DNA from 3 places in the Janthinobacterium sp. PAMC25594 genome. Region 3 is predicted to be linked to each of the others. Evidence: predicted binding sites of a transcription regulator. Region 3 holds the regulator's gene; each other region holds the start of a gene.
The links. The regulator FNR, encoded in region 3, switches genes on or off when oxygen is low (the NO sensors DNR and NnrR bind a similar motif). The targets are predictions, from matches to a motif close to TTGATNNNNATCAA.

Region 1 (6,866 bases), 3.1 Mb from region 3:
ATGGATGTCCACATGCTGTTCCAGCGCCAGTGCCGCGTCGAGCACGGCTTCCACCTGCTCTTGCCCGTGGCGTTGCAGCGCTATTTCCAGACGCTGCGCCCGCGCCGCGCTTTGTTGCAGGATGTGCTGGCCCGCCATGGCGCCGAAGCGCAGGAACAGGGCATTACGGCTGGCAAAATCGGCGTGACCGAGCACATGCGCCGTGACGAGGGTGTTTTCGGCCACGGAATTGTGTTCCGCCATGTAGGCATGGCAAGGGTCGCCGGGAAACATGACTTCGAAAATGTGCGAGTTGCCCATCTTCTGATGGACGAGCTGGTGGATGTAGCGCACGCCGAACGACCAGTGACGCATGCGCACGGGCAAGCCATAGATGGCGATCTCGTTCATGAAGTTGTCCGGCACCAGCTCGAACTCGACGGGCGCAAATGCCAGGCCCAGCTCGCGCGCCAGCGCTTCGATGCGCGCCGCGTAGCCGTCCAGGCCCATGGAAGCGGCCTGGTCGGCCTGGTCTGGCGCACCGCTTTGGTTCCGGGCGTCAGGCCGCGTCATGACGCTTCCTCCGTGTCCGCCGCCTCGTGCTGGAAAAAGGTGCGGATGGCTTCCCACACATCGTCAGGCTTGCTGAGGATGCTGCTGTGCAAGGGCAAGCCCCGCCGTTCCTGCTCGGCGCACAGGCTGTGCATTTCCGTTTCCAGGCTGCGTGGCACGCCGGGCAAGGTTTCCACATAGCCCATATAGTTGAGCAAGGCGGCCAGTTCGCCCAAGGCCAGGCTGGCGGCCGCCCGGTCTTCGCTGAAATTTTCGCCATCGGAGGCATAGAACAGATAGGTGTTGTAGCGCCCCGGCGCATAATGTTCCTGCAGCAGTTCGCGGCTCAGGCGAAAGGCGGTGGACGCCATGGTGCCGCCCATGCCATTGACCTGGAAGAATTCGGCTTCGGAAAATTCCCAGGCCCGCGTCGTATGGGCGATGAAGCGCGTTTCCACGCGCGCATACCTGCGCCGCAAGCCCTGCAAGGCAAAGAAAAAGAAGGATTTGGCCAATTTGCGCTCGGCTTGCGCCATGCTGGCCGACACGTCCAGCACGAAAAACACGACGGCATTCGTGCTGGGCCGGGGCTGGGCCAGCACCTGGCGGTAACGCAAGTCATCATTGGTGAAGGGCACGGGCTGCGCTTGCAGGGCACGCCGCTTGATCGCTTCCTTGACGGTGCGGCGCCGGTCCAGGCGCGAGCGGGCGCCATGCCGGTCCAGACCGCTGCGGACCAGCCGCACGTCGTCGATCGCGCCCAGGTGGCGCGGCTTCAGGTGCGGCAACTCGAAGGCGTCCCACAGCCAGTCGAGGATGTCGTCGATGGGAAACTCCAGCAGCAGGCGCACCGTCCCCTCGCCATCGCCGCCTTCGCCTGGCCTTCCGGCACCGCCCGTGGCGGCGGGATGGGCCGCGCGCAGGATATCGCCGGGCTGGCCGTCACCCTGGCCCGCGCCCGCGCCCACGCTGTTGCGCGCGGGCGCCAGGCGGAAACGCGCGTGTTCGAGCAGGCGCATGGGCACTTGCACCGTGCGCTGCTGCGGTCCGCCGATCAGGTCAGGCGTGGCGATCAGCTCGGGCAAGTGCGCCTGCACGGCGTCGCGTACTTTCTGGTTGTGGCGCAGCCAGTCGCGCGCGCCGCGCGAGAACAAGCCGTACCAGGGCCGGGCCAGGGCAGGCGCGGTGGACACTGGCGAAGTCGTGGCGGCCATGGTTATTCCTGCGCCAGCAAGGTGGTCACGTAGTTGAGCGCTTCGCGCGCGCTATGGGCGTCATAGCCGTATTCGTCCACCAGGCGCTGCTCGACGGCGGAGATCCTGGCCCGCACGTCATCGTCGGGGCGCTTGGCCGAACCGACCAGGCGCAGCACGTCGCGCCGTTGCTCGAACAGATATTGCTGGATGGCATCGTGCAATTGCGCGTGGCTACCCAGGCCAAAGGGCTCGCCCCGCTTGAAGGCGCTCATGGCCTTGCGCACCACTTCCTGGCGGAACGACTGCTTGCCCGCGTCGCTGATATGGATTTTTTCTTCCACGGCGCGCAGGAAGCGCTCGTCGGGACGGCGCTCTTCACTGGTGATGGGGTCGCGGATCTGGCGGTTGTCGAGCATGGCTTCGACTTCATCGAGATATTTGTTCAGCAAGTCCTGCGCTTCTTGCTCGAACGACACGAACAAGGCCTTGTGCACATCGGCCTTGACCCAGCGGTTATAGAAATCCTTGCGCGTGAGCACCAGGTAATCGACCCACTGGCGCTTGCGCCTCGGTTCGATGCGCGCATCGCTTTCGATGCCATCCTTCAGGGCCAGCAGCACGTCCATGGTGGAGAGACTGTTGCGCTGGGCGGAAATGATGGCGTGCGACAGGGCATTGATGACGAAACGGGGCGACACGCCCGACAAGCCTTCGTCGGGCGCCTTGTCGCGCTCGCGCAAGCGGCGGATGTCGGCATGCTGCAAGTCGTCGACGTCTTCGTCCGCATACACGCGCAGCTTCTTGACCAGCTCGGCTTCCTTGGCCTCGCCTTCGGGCAGGCGGCTGAGGATGGCGAACACGGCCGCCGCATGCAGCACGTGCGGATCGAGGTGCACGTCGCGGAAGGCGGGCGTGGCCGCCAGGATCAGCTTGCGGTAAATGCGCGCTTCTTCGCGGTAATTGAGTGTATATGGCACTTGCACGATGACCATGCGGTCGAGCAGTGCCTCGTTTTCACTTTCTTGCAGGAATTTGCGAAACTCGGCCAGATTCGTGTGCGCGAGGATGGTTTCGTCGAGGTAAATCAGGGGGAAGCGCGACACCTTGACATTCTTTTCCTGCGTCAGGGTGAGTAGTAAATACAGGAATTCGCGCTTGACCTTGAGGATTTCGATCATTTCCAGCATGCCGCGGCTGGCCGCATACACGGCGCCGGACCAGGACCAGGCGCGCGGATCGCCTTCGTCGCCGTACTGCGCCACTTTCGACAGGTCGACGGAACCGACCAGGTCGGCCAGGTCGGCCGTGGTGGGGTCGTGCGGCGCATACGTGCCGATGCCGCAGCGGCCCGCCTCGGACAGGTGGATGCGTTCGACGGGCATGCGCAGGAAATCGCCCGCGTACTGTTCTTCCAGGCGGGCGCGGCAATGGGGACACAGCTCGCCATGCAGCTCGGCGTCATAGCTGGCGCGAAAGTCGGCTCGCATGCTGTACGGCACCAGGTGCAGCGGCGATTCGTGCACGGGACAGCCGGCGATGCCGTACAAGGCGCCTTCGCTGCTGTGGCTGTATTCTTCCAGCCCCCGCTTGAGCAGGATCACCAGGGTCGACTTGCCGCCCGATGGCGGGCCCAGCAGCAGAAGCATGCGCCGGCCCACCTCGGAGCCGGCGGCCGCCGCCTTGAAGTAGGCGGCGACCCGGTCGATCGCCTCGTCGATGCCGAACAGCTCGTCGTCGAACAGGCGGCAGCGGAAGCGCCCGCTGTCATCGGTCTGGCCGTTCCAGCGCATCATGTCCCACAGGTACTGGTGCGCGCTGCGCGTCAGCAGGGCCGCGCGGCCGGGCAGGATTTGCTCGATAAACTCGGCAAAACTGCCGCGCCAGGGACTGATGCGGTGTTTTTCCGCCCAGGCCGCCATGCCGTGGACAAAACCGGCATGCTGGCCTGCTTGCTCGCCCGCAGGCGCGTCGTCGTGGCGTGTCATACCAGGGCTCGTCATTGTTTCCCCATTCATACCGTTGCTGCCGTTGCTAGCGTTGCTGCCGTGGCGCAGGCCCGGTTCCAGCCTGTCGATCCAGTATACGGCGGCGCCTCTGCCCGCACGCCTGATCTCGCTCAACCTTGACGAGGGAACTATTTTTGCCCTCCTTTGGCCCCTTTGGCGCAGCGCAGCCACACGCCTGCGCAGTTCAATCCAGATCAATACCGGCCGGCGCGGCCCGTCCACACTGGATATTCAGAGCGACCCACGAGGAGAACATGATGATCGGCAATGAGAACGGTTTCAGCACCCCGCCCGGCAGCAGCGGCAGGGGGCAAAGCGCGGACGATGAAGAGGCCATCGGCCAATTCGCCGCTCCCGGCGCAGACGACAATATGATCGAGAGCGCGTCCGTCGCGGACGTGCCCGACGCCTTGAGCGGCGTCAGCATGGAATTGCTGGAAATCAAGCGCAGCATCGAAGACGGCATGCGCCAGGGCCTGGCTCAGGCGGCCGGCGTGCGCGCCGCCGATGCCTTCAGCGACGGCGGCAATATCCAGGGCGTGTCCATCGGCCTGGGCGAGGGCGCCAGCGACAGCTCGTCCGGCGAACCGGGCTTGCCGGCCCTGACCCTGTACGTGGCCGAACCGACGTCCGTCGATCGCGCCAAGGCCGCCATCGTGGGGGCCATGGGCGTGCGCGCCGTGGCCAGCGACCGGGTGCCCGTGAATATCGTCGTCACGGGCGTGATCGACGCGCAACCGCACCGTTTCCGCTTGCGTCCGGCGCCGGGCGGCGTGTCGGTCGGGCATTTCCGCATCACGGCCGGCACCATCGGCTGCCTGGCCGTGGGGCGCAGCGCGCCGCGCAACAGCCGTTTGATGATTCTTAGCAATAATCATGTGCTGGCCAATTCCAACGGCGGCGTGTTCAACGACTGCATCGTGCAGCCTGGCCCCATCGATGGCGGGCGCTGTCCGCAAGACCAGGTGGCCGTGCTCGAGCGCTTCGTGCCCATCAATTTCGGCGGCGGCGTCAACTTCGTCGATTGCGCCACCGGCTGGGCCTGGCCAGACCGCGTGCGTCCCGAACTGGTCTACCTGAGCGGCGGCGTGCCAGCGTACTTCCGCATCAGCAATGCGCTGGTGGCGCCCGCGCTGGGCATGCTGGTCGGCAAATCCGGGCGCACGACGCAATTGACGCAGGGCCGCATCACGGGCCTGGGCGCCACCATCAACGTCAATTATGGCGGCGGCAGGATCGCACTGTTCCAGGATCAGATCGCCATCACGGGCGTCAGCGGAGCGTTCAGCGCGGGCGGCGATTCCGGCTCGTCCATCTGGACCTGGAACCAGCAGCGCAATCCCGTCGGCCTGCTGTTTGCCGGCGGCGGCAATATCACGTTTGCCAACCAGATGCGCAGGGTGGTGGTGGCGCTCGACATTAATTTGTACACTTGAGCACGGTCACAGAAAACGGCGCGGCGGCGTGATGCTTGCTTGCACTGCGCCACTTTTTGCACGATGATGATAGGGTCAGGTGTGGCTGCCATGCATGGCCTGGCGGGCAAGAGGCGCTGCCGTGCCTCCTTGTTCCACGCGTGCCATGGGCAGCATCAGGAGGATGTGTCATGTCAAACAGTAAATTTGTAACAGCGCCTTATGCCGTCTTCGAGGATGCGGCCATGCCGTATATGCCGGACGAGGCCAGTGGCCACGCGGTGGCGGGCTTCGCGCATGCCGCACCGCCGCCCGGCCGGCTGGAAGCGGCAAAGCGGCGCAACGAGCGGGCCCTGATGGCGATCGATGGCGTCGAAGGCGTCAGCCTGGGGCAGACCGCCATCGGCGGCGAAGCCCTCGTCGTGTATTTGCGCGATGCGTCCGTCAAGCGGCGCGTGCCGTCGCAGGTCGATGGCTATCCGGTGGAAACGAGCATCACGGGCCAGATCGATATCCAGCGCTGGTAGGGGTGGCGTAGATGCAAAGCAAGAAAAGCCCGCATGCGGGCCTTCCTTGCCAGGCTTGCACTTACGCTATTTGCTCAGGCGGGCTATCGCTTCGGCCACGCCCGCGCCATACGCGGGGTCGCACAGGGTGCAGTTGCCGATGTGGCGTTGCTTGACTTGCTCCGAGGCACCCGAGATGGCGCGCGCCGTGTTGTCGAACAAGGCTTGCTGCTGTGCCGCAGTCATCAGGCGGAACAGGGCGCGCGGCTGCGAATAGTAATCCTCGTCGACCCTGTGGTTCCAGTGGTCGGCCGCGCCCTCGATGCTCAGTGGAGGTTCGCGGAAATCGGGCTGCTCGGCCCATTCCTGCTCGCTGTTCGGTTCATAGCCCAGAGTCCCGCCCTGGTTGCCGTCGACGCGCATCTGGCCGTCGCGGTGATAGCTGTGGAACGGGCACTTCGGCGCGTTGACGGGGATATGGCTGTGGTTGACGCCGAGGCGGTAGCGCTGCGCGTCGCCATACGAAAACAAGCGGCCTTGCAGCATCTTGTCCGGCGAAAAACTGATGCCGGGCACCACGTTGGCCGGGTTGAAGGCCGCCTGTTCCACTTCGGCAAAGTGGTTGTCGGCATTGCGGTTCAGTTCCAGCACGCCCACCTCGATCAGCGGATAGTCGCCGTGCGGCCACACTTTCGACAGGTCGAACGGGTTCAGGTGATACGTGCCTGCCTCTTTTTCCGGCATGATCTGCACGTACAGCGTCCAGCGGGGGAAATCCTTGTTTTCGATGCTGTCGTACAGGTCGCGGTGCGAGCTTTCGCGGTCCTTGCCCACCAGCTCCTCGGCTTCCGCGTCCGTCAGGTTTTCAATCCCTTGCTGGGTTTTAAACGTGAACTTGACCCAGAAACGCTCGTTTTGCGCATTCAGGAAGCTGAAGGTATGGCTGCCGAAGCCGTGCATGTGGCGGAAGCTGCGCGGCAAGCCCCGGTCGCTCATCACCACCGTCACCTGGTGCAGCGCTTCCGGCAGCGAGGTCCAGAAGTCCCAGTTGCTGTTGGCGCTGCGTAAACCCGTGCGCGGGTCGCGCTTGATGGCGTGGTTCAGATCGGGGAATTTCAGCGGGTCGCGCATGAAGAACACGGGCGTGTTGTTGCCGACCAGGTCCCAGTTGCCTTCTTCCGTGTAGAATTTCAGGGCGAAGCCGCGGATATC
Region 2 (6,866 bases), 2.1 Mb from region 3:
CGCGCACCAAGCATGGCGCGAATAAACTGGTCGAGCAACTGGGCGCGGACGGCATTGGCGCCCTGGCCATCCACGGCAACAAGAGCCAGTCGGCGCGCACGCGCGCGCTGTCCGAGTTCAAGGATGGCACCCTGCAAGTACTGGTCGCCACCGACATCGCCGCGCGCGGCATCGATATCGACCAGTTGCCGCACGTCGTCAACTACGACTTGCCGAACATCCCGGAAGACTATGTGCACCGTATCGGCCGTACGGGTCGTGCCGGCGCCAAGGGCGAAGCCGTGTCGCTGGTCTGCGTGGATGAGCACGAAATGTTGAAAGACATCGAAAAGCTGATCAAGCAAACGCTGCCGCGCGAAGTCATCGAAGGCTTCGAGCCGGACCTGAACGCCCGCGCCCAGCCTGTGCAATTGCGCAGCGGCACCGGCGGTCACCGCAACAACAGCCGCGCGCCAGCGGGCGCCGTGGTGCGCGTGAAAACCGGCGGCAGCGGCGCCAAGCCACGCAGCGCCGGCCCGGCGGGCGGCGGTGGCGGCGGCGGCAACCGTTCCGGCAATGCGCCGCGTTCGGCAGCGAATCACCGCTCCGGCGGCCGCGGCCGCTAAAACGCGGCCTGAAAGCTACTGCGCGGGGCGCTATTGCGTTTGCGTTGCTCGCCGTACTCCAGTACGGCTGCGCTACTCGACGCAATATCACTCCCGCTCGCTACGCTTTCAGACCCCGTTTGTCTTTCTTGAGATGCGCTCCCCAACCTAGTTGGCGGGCGCATTTTTCATGCACGCCACCTTTTTGCCGATTTGGGCTAGGATAGTGTCCATCACCCTCACCTGCGTGCCGCCATGCCGAACTTCGCTGCCAACCTCAGCATGATGTTTACCGAACTGCCCTTCCTCGACCGCTTTGCCGCCGCCAGGGAAGCGGGCTTCGATGCCGTCGAATTCCTGTTTCCCTATGTCGTCGAGGCGCGCCAGATCGCCATGCGGCTGGAACGCCACGATCTGCAGCTGGCCGTCTTCAATTTTCCGCCCGGCAACTGGGAACACGGCGAACGGGGCATCGCCTGCGATCCGCGCCGGGGCGAAGAATTCCGCGGCAACGTGCAACTGGCGCTCAACTACGCGCTGGCGCTGGGCGCAAAACAGCTGCATTGCATGTCCGGCATCGTGCCACCCGGCATGAGCCTGGAACGGGCGCGGCAAAGCCTGATCGGCAACCTGCAATATGCGGCCGACGCCTGCCGTCCGCACGGCATCCACGTGCTGATCGAGCCCATCAACCGCTACGACATGCCCGGTTACTTTTTGAACCATAGCCAGCAGGCGGCCGACATCATCGCCGACTGCCAGCGCAGCAATATCTTCCTGCAATACGACATTTATCACATGCAGCGCATGGAGGGTGAACTGAGCAACACCATCCGCGCCCTGCTGCCCCTGATCCGCCACATCCAGATCGCCGACACGCCGGGCCGCCACGAACCGGGCACGGGCGAAATCAACTACCGCCATCTGTTCAAGCTGCTCGACCAGGTCGGCTACGCAGGCTGGGTCGGCTGCGAATACCGTCCCAAGGGCGACACCGTGGCCGGACTGGGCTGGCGCGAGCAATTGACGGGCGCCTGATCGCAGCACGCTTGCGCCCGCACAAGGCGGACAGCACAGGCCGGCACGACAATACCTTTCCATACAGTACTTCCTGTCGAGAGGTGACGTGTCCGCCCTGCCCGCCCGCCATGGCCGCGCCCTTGGCCTGAACCTGTACCTGAGCCTCTTCCTGGCTGCCGTGCTGTGCGGCTGCGCCACTCCACGCACCGACCTGGCGCAGGTGCGCGCCCTGGCCGCCGGCAGCGATGCCTTGAACGCCTTCAGCGAACTGGCGCAGCGCCACGTGGACAGCTACCAGCGCGCGCGCCCCTATCTGTCGCCGGCCGAAGACGCGCGCGAACGCCTGCTCGATGCCCAGCGCCGTGCCGCGCGAGCGGACGTCGCGCGCCTGGCGCAAGCCGTGCGCCTGTACCTGCAAGCGCTGGGCCGGCTGGCGCAAGCCGATGCATACGACGTGCAGCCCGAACTGGCCAGTGCCGGCGTCGCCATCCGCGCCTGGCCGGGCAGCGGCATCGATGACCGGCATGTCAGCGCCTACACCTTGCTGCTGCAGCAACTCTCACGCCTGGGCGGCGCGGCCAGCCAGCAGGCGCACCTGGCGCAGGTACTGCACGACGGCGATGCGCCGCTGCAAGCCCTGCTGGCCGCGCTCGACAGCTTGCTGGCGCTGTACGACAAGAGCGGCGACAATGAGCGCGACATGGTGCTCGGCTTGCTGGACGTGGAAATCGCCTATGCCGACACGCCGCAACAGCGCCTGCTGGCCGTGCTGGCGAAAAACATGCAACAAAGCAAAACCGAGGAATATCGGCTGCTTGGATTGCGCCATACCCTGGCGCGCCGGCAACTGGCGGCACTGGGGCGTGAACACGCCCAGCTCGCTGCCACCCTCACCACCACGGAGGCAAGATGGACGGATCGGTAGGCAGCGAACGCCGCGAAGCGGCTCTGAGCAGCGCCATGCGCGTCGAGCAACTGGCCGACAGCCTGTCGCAGGCGGCCGTCACCCTGCATGGCGCCGTCATGCGCGCCATCCGCAAGCGCGCCAGCCAGGGAGAAAACGGTATCAGCCACAGTCAGGCGCAAGCCGTCTTCGCCCTGGAAGTGGCCTTGCGCCAGCAAGCCAACCAGCTGTATGCCGATGCCGCCGGGCATACGGTCGCCGGCCTGGAAACGGCGCAGCGCCAGCTCAGCGGCCTGCTCGACACGGTGCGCCTGCGCATCGCCCGCAACGACGACGTGCGGCACTGGATCAGCCTGGCGACGAGCTTGTTGCACTTGGGCAGCGCCGTCCTCGCCCGCAATCCCGAGCGCATCCTCAGCACCCTGGGCAAGGTGCGTGAGCGGCTGCAAGAGATGGCGCCGGACTGATTGAATTTGGCCGGCGAGCGCCTATACTGGGACGTCCCCGCATGGCAATGCGTGCCCGCGGGAGCACCAGAGGAGGCCAATATGCGTATCGAACCGTATTTGCAATTCAATGGAAATTGCGCGCAAGCGCTGGAATACTACCGTCAGCACCTGCATGGCACGGACCTGTGCCTGATGCCGTTTCGCGGCTCGCCGGGCCAGCAGCAGGTCAAGGAAGACTGGTACGACAAGATCATGCACGGCTCCGTGCAGTTGGGCCCCACCATGCTGATGGGCTCGGACGGTGGCTGCCAGGAAGATGGCGCCAAGGGCATGAGCGGCAGCTCGGTCTGCCTGACCCTCGACACGCCGGAGGAAGCGGAACGGGCCTTCGACGCGCTGGCGCGTGACGGCAACATCCAGATGCCGCTGGAAGAAACGTTCTGGGCCAAGCGCTTCGGCATGCTGAAAGACCAGTTCGGCGTCGCCTGGATGGTCAACTGCCTGAAGGAGCCAGCATAGAACGGCCCATGCCTGCCTGCGCCGCATCAAACGCGGCGCGGGTAGTAGCGCAAGCAGAGTGGCCAATCTTGGACTACCATAATGGAAGTAACCTCTACCGGGTGACAACCATGAATGGATTGCCGCAAGACCAGCTGCAACGCCTGCAAGGCGTGCTGGAGCAACGCAAACTGGCGCTGCAGGAACAGATCGAGAACGAGTCGGCCGAAGCCGATGCGCGCGCCTCGCTGCTCAATGAAATCGAAGCCTCGCCGGCCGACAACGCCAGCGTGCGCACCTTGAACGCCCTCGTCAGCGAAGCGGCCGAACACAATCTGGCGCAGCTGGCCATCATCCGGCACGCGCTGGCCAAGTTTGCCGATGGCAGCTACGGCCTGTGCGACAACTGTGGCGAAGCCATCGGCCTGTCGCGCCTGAACGCGCGCCCCGAAGCGCGCCTGTGCATCGATTGCCAGACGCGGCTGGAAAAAGCCCGGCGCGGCGTGGCATGACGCGAGCATGACGGCGGCGCAACAACAAAGGGCAAGGCATCGCTGCCCTGCCCCCTGTTTTCCAGCGTGACTACCATGTTGCCTGTCGTCCTCCGCCAGCATCGTGCGTGCCGGCTGGGTGGACGGGTCTCCTCTACTGCCATTGCCCTGCTTCAAGTGTCCAGCTGTACCTTGGTTAGCTCATGTGCTGTCCGCCATTGATGGCGATGTTCGCGCCCGTGACGAACGCCGCCTCGTCGGACGCCAGGTAAGCCACCAGGGCCGCTACCTCGTCCGGCTCGCCCAGGCGGCCCAGGGGAATCTGCGGCAGGATCTTCGTTTCCAGGATATCGGCCGGCACGGCCGTCACCATCTGCGTGCGCAGGTAGCCGGGCGAGACCGTGTTGACGGTGATGCCGTGGCGCGCCACTTCCAGCGCCAGCGCCTTGCTGAAGCCATGCACGCCCGCCTTGGCGGCCGCATAGTTGCACTGGCCAAACGCGCCCTTCTGGCCATTCACGGACGAGATATTGATGATGCGGCCCCATTTCTTTTCCAGCATGGGTTCCAGCACCTGCTTGCTCATGTTGAACAGGCTGTCGAGATTGGTGCGCATGACCTCGGCCCAGTGCGGCAATTCCATCTTGCGCATGCTCTGGTCGCGCGTGATGCCGGCGTTGTTGACCAGCACGTCGATGCGGCCGAACTGCGCCAGCACGCTTGCCACAGCTTCGCTGCAGGCAGCGAAATCGCTCACATCGATGGCCAGCGGGTGAAAATAATACTGCTGCGCCTGTTGCTCGTCGAGCCAGCTGGCCACGCGCGCATTGCCCGGCGTATGCGCCGCCACGACGGCAAAGCCCGCCGCATGCAGGCGGCGGCACAAGGCCGTGCCCAGGCCGCCCATGCCGCCCGTGACCAGTGCTACCTTTTGTTCCTTCATCGCTGTCTCTCCCCGCTTGTTATGGTTGTTCTGCGTGGGATCAAGTGTAGGAGCAGTTTTTCTTGTCGGCTTTGCGCCAGATCAAGTGCTCAGCCTGATGCAGTCGTGCGCGCCCGGCACCCCGGACTGTGCCAGAATGGCAGCTACCGCACAGCGAGAGGACAGGCCATGACATATAAAACCGTATTGCTCCACATCGACGACAGCGCCGGGCGCGCCGCCCGCATCGAAGCGGCAGCCAGCATCGCCCAGGCATGCGGCGGCCACCTGACGGGCGTGGCGCTGACGGGCGTGTCGCGCCTGCTGTACCAGAACCAGCCCGACCTCGATGCCGACCCGAACCTGAGCTTGCATTTGAACTTCCTGCGCGAACGGGCGACGCGCGCTCTCGACGGTTTCGAGGCGCAGGTGCGCGCGGCCGGCGTCGCCTCGTTCGAACAGCGCGTGCTTGACGACGAGGCGGCGGGCGGCATCAGCCTGCTGGCCCGCTATGCGGACCTGGTCGTCATCAGCCAATACAATGCCAAGGATAAATCGCCGTCCGTGATGCGCGACTTTCCCGCCTATGTGCTGCTGCATTCTGGCCGCCCCGTGCTGATCGTGCCATATGCGCCGCCGCTGCCCCTGCTGGCGCCGCCGGCGGCCGCGCGCAATGTGCTCATTTCCTGGAACGCCAGCAAGGAAGCGAGCCGCGCCGTGAGCGCCGCCCTGCCTCTGCTGCAGCGCGCCGGACAAGTCCACGTCGCCATCTTCGATGCCCAGGTGCATGCCGCCGAACACGGCGAACAGCCGGGCGCCGAGCTGACGCACTACCTGGCGCGCCACGGCGTGGAAGCGCGGCTGCATCTGCTCGATGGCGGCGGCGTGCGGCGCGGCGATATCGGCGAGGCGCTGCTGTCGCACGCCGCCGACCTGTCGGCCGACTTGCTGGTGATGGGAGCGTATGGCCATTCGCGCCTGCGCGAAACCATCCTGGGCGGCGTCACGCGCACGATTTTGCAGAGCATGACCATCCCCGTGCTGATGGCACACTAGGGCCTGTTGAGAACGGCGGGCTAGCCGCCCTGCCAGGGCTGGCTGCGGATCTTCGCCACCTGGCGCTGCGCCAGCCACTGCCACAGTTGCAGCGCGTCGCCCTGCGGCAGGGCCGACATGTGGCGCGGACTGGCCAGGGCGATTTCGCAATCGCGGTCCGACCATTCCTCGAAAGTGACTTCGCCTCCGCTAGCGACCTCGACCTGATACATCAAGCCGTCGTCGTAGCCAAAGCGCAACAAGACGGCGGCCGGGCTGCCGTCCGGTGTGGCGCCGCGGTAGACCTCGGCCAGCGCATCGGCCAGCTGTGCCGGCGAGGGCGCGCAGATGTCGCGCCCATCGGCCCGTGTCAGAATGAACCATGCCTGTGTCATGACGCGACCTCCTATTCATACTCGTTAGCATGCGAGGCAAGTACTACAGGCAGTCACCTTGGTCCAGTGTCACTACGGGCGCGCGGAAACTATCCCTGTCGGCATTGATTACCAATAATTACCAATACTAACAAGGATCATACCTAAAATTTCATGCAGCGCGGCATTTATGCATGTTGCGCGGCTGGCGCGCCGGTTCACGCCACCAGCACGGGAATGCTGAGCGGGTCGAAATCATGCCAGTCGCCATTGGCGATCGTGCCTTCCGCTTCCTCGATATGCTCGGCGCCCAGCCGGTGCAGCGCCTCGAGCGCCCGTTCGCGCTCGTCGAGGCCGCCCAGCGCGACGGCGATCAGCATGCCAGGATGGCGTGGCTGGCGGCGGTTTTCGCCATTGTTTTCGCCATGTTTTTCGGACTCGCCCGCCTCCTTCATTTTATTGAAACTGTAGAGCGAGCCCACGTGGGCGCCCACCAGCGCGCCGACGACGGGACCGAGCGGCCCCGTCGCCAGGGTGGTGGCCGCGCCGATGCCCGCACCCACGGCGGCCCCGACGGCCACGCCTTCCA
Region 3 (6,866 bases):
TCGTGCTGTGGCCCCAGGATTTCATCTATCTGGCGGCCCTGCTGATCATCTGTGCGTATTTGTTGTTCCTCGTCACGGCCATTGCCGGGCGGGTGTGGTGCGGGTTCTCTTGCCCGCAAACGGTATACACGGAAATCTTCCTGTGGGTCGAACGCCGCATCGAGGGCACGCGCAGCGCGCGCATGGCCCTCGACAAGCAGGGGCCCTCCGTGCGCAAGGCCGTCAAGAAGACGGCCAAGCACCTGGTATGGGGCGCCATCGCCCTGTGGACGGGCTTTACCTTTGTCGGCTACTTCACGCCGATCAAGGAACTGGCGCAGGCGGTGACCACCCTCAATTTCGGTCCCTGGGAATGGTTCTGGGTCTTGTTCTACAGCCTGGCAACCTACGGCAACGCGGGCTGGCTGCGCGAGCAGGTGTGCAAATACATGTGCCCCTACGCGCGCTTCCAGAGCGCCATGTTCGACCAGGACACCCTGATCATCACTTACGATGCCAAGCGCGGCGAACCGCGTGGCGCCATCAGCAAGAAGGCCGGCAACAACGACAAGCTCGGCGATTGCATCGACTGCACGCTGTGCGTGCAGGTGTGTCCGACCGGCATCGATATCCGCAACGGCCTGCAGTATGAATGCATCGGCTGCGCCGCCTGCGTCGATGCCTGCAATACCGTGATGGACAAGGTCGAGCGGCCACGGGGACTGGTACGCTACAGTACCGACCATGCGATGGAAAACAACTTCAATTCGAAGCAGATACGCCAGCGCGCCATGCGCCCGCGCGTCTTGATCTACACTTCCATCCTGGCCCTGATCATCATCGCCGTGTGTACCTCGCTGGCCCTGCGCACGCCCCTGAAAATGGACGTGATCCGCGACCGCGGTTCGATGGGACGCGAAGTGGAAGACGGCATGATCGAAAACGTCTACCGCCTGCAGATCATGAACACGTCCGAGCAAACCCAGCATTTCAAAATCAGCGCTTCCGGCTTGCCGGGCCTGACCTTGCTGACGCGCGAAGAGGTGACCTTGCAGCCGACGGAAACGCTGGGCTGGCCGATCCGCCTGCGCGTGCCGCACGGCGTGGGAGAAAAGGGGTCGAACAAGATTGCGATCGAATTGCACTCGCTGGACGACCCATCGCTGCATGTGCGTGAAAGCGCGGTCTTCATCGTGCCGCGGTGATGTTGATTCGGGGTCGGACCCTCTGGGTCCGACCCCGGTATTTCGCCGTAGGGGTATCATCAATCATGCGTTAGGGTCACTTGATTTTCAACCCGGAAGCAAAAGCTGGGGTCAGACCCACAGGGTCCGCCCCCAAGGAGAACAAAATGTCCGACAGTCTGAAACTGCAACCTCCCGTTGCACCGTGGTACAAGCATCGCTGGCCTTGGCTGCTGATGATCGGTCCCGGCCTGTCCGTGGTCGTCGGCAGCTGCATGGCGTATATCGCGTTTACGCAGCCCGATGCGCTGGTGGTAGGTGATTATTACAAGCAGGGCAAGGCGATCAACCAGGACTTGCGGCGCGACACGATCGCCAGCGACCTGGCGATGGATACCAGCCTGTCCTATGATGTGGCGTCAGCGCGCCTCAGTGGTTCCGTGCACAGCTTCGGCAAGGCTTATCAGGGTCCGTTGCAGCTGCATCTGGCGCATGCGACCCTGCCGGAAAAGGATATCAAGCTGCTGGTGCAGCCCGATGCGGCCGGCAATTTTTCCGTAGCGCTGCCGATGCTCGAACGCAGCCGCTGGCAAGTACTGGTGGAAAACGACAAACGCGAGTGGCGCCTGTCCGGCATCTGGACCTGGCCGCTGCAGCGCAGCATCGCGCTGCACGCCGATGAAGAGCTGTAAGCCTTATTTGCAGACGTCGGTACCGGCCGTAATGGCCTTCAGTTTGGCCGGCTGCAAGATCTCGATCTCGCGGTTGGAGACGCGCAGCCAGCCTTCCTTCTTGAATTTCGACAATAAACGGCTGACGCTCTCGATGGTCAGCCCCAGGTAATTGCCGATTTCCTCGCGCGACATGCGCAGCTGAAATTTGCTGGCCGAATAGCCGCGCGCTTCATAGCGCGAGGCCAGGTTGACGATAAAGGCGGCAAAACGCTGGGTCGCCTGCATATTGCCCAGCAACAGCATGACGCTTTGTTCGCGCGTGATTTCCTGGCTCATCATGCGATGGAAATGGCGCAGCAGGGTCGGCATATTGCCCAGCAATTGTTCCAGGCTGGAAAAAGGAATTTCACACACTTCGCTGTCTTCCAGCGCCACCGCATTACAGTGGTGGCGGTCGGCGCTGATGGCATCCATGCCCAGCAGTTCGCCAGCCATCTGGAAACCCGTCACCTGCTCTTCGCCGCCCGGATTGATCTGGTACGTCTTGAAGTGCCCCAGGCGGATCGCGTACAGGTTCTGGAACGAGTCGCCGATGCGGAACAGCGAGGCACCGCGCACGATCTTGCGGCGGCGGCCGATGATCTGGTCCAGCCTGTCCATGTCGCCCACATCGAGGCCCATTGGCAGGCACAATTGATGCATGCTGCAGGTCGAGCATCGCGCACGCAACGCTTCCACGGTCACTGTGGGCATGGTGGGAGTGAGTAGCGCTTCAGTCATGTCGGTACCTTTTAGAAAATGCAACAACAAGTTTACTGCATACAGGGTTGCCGTGTGCCAATTTCACCGCATTTCCGCTGAATAAACGACGTTCTGACTTTGATTATATGGCAACATCGTCAAAAGCCCATGCGGGGAGGGCAATTTGCGCGGTGGCGCTTGCCAAGCTGGGGCATTGATAGGAAAATTCCTGACAGCATTATCTGCCGCCTGTGCCGCCCGGTACTGAAAAGGAAATCATGAAGCCACTCGGCATCAAAGTAAAAGTCGCGCTGGCCACCAGCCTGACCTCGATCGCCATGATCGCGCTGGTCACCATGATCCAGCTGCAGCACATGCGCGCCGACTTCACCCGAGTACTGCTGAGCCAGCAATCTGCCCTGATCACCCGTACCGCTGCCGAACTCGACGACAAGCTGGGCATGCTGCTGCAGATCGTCACGCTGACGGCCAGGCAGCAGCCGCCGGAATTGATCGGCCAGCCCGCCCAATTGCGCGAATACTATTCGCGCCGCGCGATGCTGGTGCTGTTCGACGACGTGCTGGTGCTCGATGCGCACGGCGCCGTCGTGGCCGACATGCCGCTGGTCACGGGCCGCATCGGCATCAACGTGGCCGAGCGCGAATATTTCCAGACCGTCTTGCGCACGCGCCAGCCCATGATCACCGAGCCGATGCTGGGCAAATCGAGCGGCATGCCCATCGTGCAGATGGTCGCGCCCGTGCTCACGGCCGATGGCCAGGTGGCCGGCGTGGTGATCGGCGTGCTGCGCCTGTACAAGGACAACCTGCTGGGACGCCTGCGTTCGGAAAAGATCGGCAAGAGCGGCTATTACTTCATCCTCACGCGCGGCGCCGTGCCGCGTTACGTGCTGCACCCCGATACCGACCGCTTGCTGCAGCCACGCCAGCCGAACGCCAACCTGACGACGACCCAGCTGCTGAAGAACGATAGCGAAGGCAGCATGGTCAGCACCAACAGCCGCGGCATCACGGCCGTCAACAGCTTCAAGCGCCTGAAATCGGTGAACTGGCTGCTGGCCGCCTCGCTGCCCCTCGACGATGCCTTCGAACCGTTCGATGGCGTGCTGTACCGGCTGGTGCTGTGGAGCACCCTCGCCTCGCTGCTGGCCGCAGCCGTTCTGGGCTGGGTCACCGTGCGCCTGCTGTCGCCGCTGGTACGCCTGCGCGACACCCTGCGGGCGCTGCACACCAGCGGCAGCCGCTTCACCCCCGTGCCGGTGCAGCAGCGCGACGAGATCGGCGAACTGACGGAAGCGTTCAACGGCCTGATGAGCGAACGCGACCGCCTGCAGCAGGAACTCGAATCGCGCGCGGCGGAACTGGAACAGGAGCGCGACCGGGCCGAGGCGGCCAACCGGGCGAAGAGCGATTTCGTGGCCAACATGAGCCATGAAATCCGCACGCCCCTCAATGCCGTGCTGGGCATGGTGTACTTATTGGGCAATACCAGGCTCGATACGGAACAGCGCAAGTATCTGACCATGGTGCGCGTGGCGGGCCAGTCGCTGCTGGGCATCCTCAACGACGTGCTCGACTATTCGAAGATCGAGGCGCGCCGCATGGAATTGTCGCCCGTCGAATTCGACCTCGACGAAGTCATGAACACGCTGGCCACGACGATGACCATGAATGCGGGTGAAAAGGAGCTGGAACTGGCCATCGCCGTCGAGCCCGACGTGCCGCGCCGCCTGGTGGGCGATGCCCAGCGCCTGCAGCAGATCCTCGTCAATTTGGCCGGCAACGCCATCAAGTTCACCGAGAGCGGCGAAGTGGTGGTGGCCGTCAGCCTGACCGAGAAAGAGAACGGCCGCGCCTGGCTGCGCTTCGAAGTGCGCGACACGGGCATCGGCATGACGGACCTGCAGCAACAGCAACTGTTTGCCGCCTTTTCACAGGGCGACCAGAGCATCACGCGGCGCTTCGGCGGCACGGGCCTGGGCCTGGCCATCAGCAAGCAGCTGATCCACATGATGGGTGGCGATATCGCCGTGGCCAGCAGCGAAGGCAAGGGCAGCCGCTTCTGGTTCAGCGTGCCGTTCGAGATGCTGGCGCAGCCGGCCGAAACGCGGCGCACGCCGGCCCTGGGCCAGCTGCGCCTGCTGGTGGCCGACGATAACCGCACCACGCGCGAACTGATCGTCAAACTGATCGAGGCCTGGGGCTGGCTGGCCGACGAAGTGGACTCCGGCTTTGCCGCCATCGAACTGTACCGCGAACGCCTGGCGCAGCAACAACCATACGACGTGGTGCTGGCCGACTGGCACATGCCCGTCATGGACGGCCTGGCCACGGCCAAGGCCATCCGCCAGGCGGCCAGCGGCCAGCGCCAGCCCATCGTGGTGATGGTCAACGCCTTCGCCCGCAACCACCTGGAGGAAATCTCCAGCGCCGCCGAGGCCGATGTCGTGCTGATGAAGCCGATCACGGGCTCGAGCCTGTTCGATGCCCTGCACCAGGCGCTGATCGCCAAGAACGACGGCGGCGAGCAGCGCATCCTGCACCAGCCGCTGGGCACAGAGCTGGCCGGCGTGCATTTCCTGCTGGTGGAAGACAATCATTTGAACCAGGCCGTGGCGCGCGGCATCCTCGAACACATGGGCGCCACGCTGGACGTGGTGGGCGACGGCTTGCAAGCCGTGGAACGGCTGCGCACGGAAGCGCTGCGCTACGACATCGTGCTGATGGACATGCAGATGCCCGTCATGGACGGCTTCAGCGCCACCCACATCATCCGCACGGAACTGCGCTTGAACTTGCCCGTGATCGCCATGACGGCCGGCGTGCTGGCGTCCGAACGCGAGCGCTGCATGACGGCCGGCATCAGCGATTTCATCGCCAAGCCCGTGGTGGTGGAAGAGATGATGGGAGTCATCCTGCGCCACCTGCCGAAGCGCCCGCCCGTGCAGACGGCCGGGCCGGTGCCCCTTGCCGATGAGGAAGTATTTTCCATGGCGCCGCTGATGCGCGTGATGGGCCGCGATGCGAAAGGGCGCGGCGTGCTGCGGCGCATGGTGGAAGACGCGCTGAACAAGGGCATGACGCCCGTGCGCGACGCCGAAACGGCGTTGCAGGCGGGCCGCCACAGCGACGTGGCGCGCATCCTGCACGGCGTGCGCGGCTCCGTCGGCACCCTGGGCACGAAACGCCTGATCCGCGCCGCGTTCGCCACCGAGGAAGCCATCGACGCGGGCCGCCTGGACGAGGTGCCAAGCCTGCTGGCGCACACGGCGCAGGAACTGGAACTGGCGCTGGCGGCGGCGGCGGATTGGTTGTCCAGGCTGAAGGATTAAAAGAGTAGGTCGGATTAGCGCGCAAGCGCGTAATCCGACATGATTCGCCAACAATATTGTCGGATTACGCGGCGTGCCGCCGCTAATCCGACCTACCCAATTTACGCGGGCACGCCCAGAATCACGCTGGACGCTTTAAATATCGCCGTCACCTTGCTGCCGATCTCAATGCCCAGGTCGGTGCTGCTCTGGTTCGTGATGATGGCGGCAATCGTGCCGCCGCGCGGCAAGTCCAGCACCACTTCCGTGTTGACGGCACCCGTCTGCACGCGCGTCACCAGCCCGGACAGCTGGTTGCGCGCGGAAAAGCGCGCCCCTGCGCTGTCCGCCACGAGGATGATGGACGACGCCTTGATCAGCGCAAACGCTTCCGCGCCCGGCACCAGGCCCAGGCTGGCGCTGCTGCCCTGCGTGACGATGGCAACGATGTGCTGTCCACCCGGCAATTCCAAGGTCACTTCATCGTTGACGGCGCCTTGTTTCAGTTCAACAACTTTGCCGAGGAATTGATTGCGTGCCGTGGTTTTCATGGCCATTCTCCGTATGAGTAAAAGATCGTCGGCGATGCCTTCCGCCTGGCTGCCCAGCTGGCGCAGGTAGCGGGCATGCTCGCGCTCGATGATACGGAAATTATCGACCAGCTGGCGTCCCCTTTGCGTCAGCCGCGTGCCGCCGCCACCCTTGCCGCCCGTCAAGCGCTCGACCAGCGGCTCGCCAGCCAGGTTGTTCATCGCGTCGATGGCGTCCCAGGCCGCCTTGTAGCTCATCTTGACGAGCTTGGCCGCCTGCGTGATGGAGCCGCACTCGGCGATGGCACCCAGCAATTCCACCCTGCCGGCGCCGCCCAGATTTTCTCCGCCCACCGTCATCCATACCGAGCCTTGCAGGCCGATTTCCGCTGCCGCTGATTTATCCAATGCGTTCACCCAATGCCA

Region 1: the regulator FNR is predicted to act here: its motif matches at 3,918-3,931, upstream of KY494_RS02510 (serine protein kinase).
Region 2: the regulator FNR is predicted to act here: its motif matches at 4,961-4,974, upstream of KY494_RS08540 (universal stress protein).

The regions. Positions count from the first base shown of each region.
Region 1 covers NZ_CP080377.1:561,941-568,806, forward strand. Annotated here, with positions in the region: gene KY494_RS02500 (SpoVR family protein) at 1-552, opposite strand, end outside; gene KY494_RS02505 (DUF444 family protein) at 549-1,745, opposite strand; gene KY494_RS02510 (serine protein kinase) at 1,748-3,712, opposite strand; gene KY494_RS02515 (S1 family peptidase) at 3,988-5,169, shown strand; gene KY494_RS02520 (hypothetical protein) at 5,340-5,675, shown strand; gene KY494_RS02525 (catalase) at 5,742-6,866, opposite strand, start outside.
Region 2 covers NZ_CP080377.1:1,931,188-1,938,053, forward strand. Annotated here, with positions in the region: gene KY494_RS08505 (DEAD/DEAH box helicase) at 1-605, shown strand, start outside; gene otnI (2-oxo-tetronate isomerase) at 840-1,622, shown strand; gene KY494_RS08515 (hypothetical protein) at 1,711-2,529, shown strand; gene KY494_RS08520 (hypothetical protein) at 2,514-2,975, shown strand; gene KY494_RS08525 (VOC family protein) at 3,057-3,476, shown strand; gene KY494_RS08530 (TraR/DksA family transcriptional regulator) at 3,587-3,967, shown strand; gene phbB (acetoacetyl-CoA reductase) at 4,143-4,889, opposite strand; gene KY494_RS08540 (universal stress protein) at 5,058-5,924, shown strand; gene KY494_RS08545 (hypothetical protein) at 5,945-6,298, opposite strand; gene KY494_RS08550 (glycine zipper domain-containing protein) at 6,496-6,866, opposite strand, start outside.
Region 3 covers NZ_CP080377.1:3,993,565-4,000,430, reverse strand. Annotated here, with positions in the region: gene ccoG (cytochrome c oxidase accessory protein CcoG) at 1-1,184, shown strand, start outside; gene KY494_RS17985 (FixH family protein) at 1,331-1,855, shown strand; gene fnr (fumarate/nitrate reduction transcriptional regulator Fnr) at 1,859-2,617, opposite strand; gene KY494_RS17975 (response regulator) at 2,857-5,931, shown strand; gene KY494_RS17970 (TOBE domain-containing protein) at 6,033-6,800, opposite strand; gene KY494_RS17965 (sulfate/molybdate ABC transporter ATP-binding protein) at 6,841-6,866, opposite strand, start outside.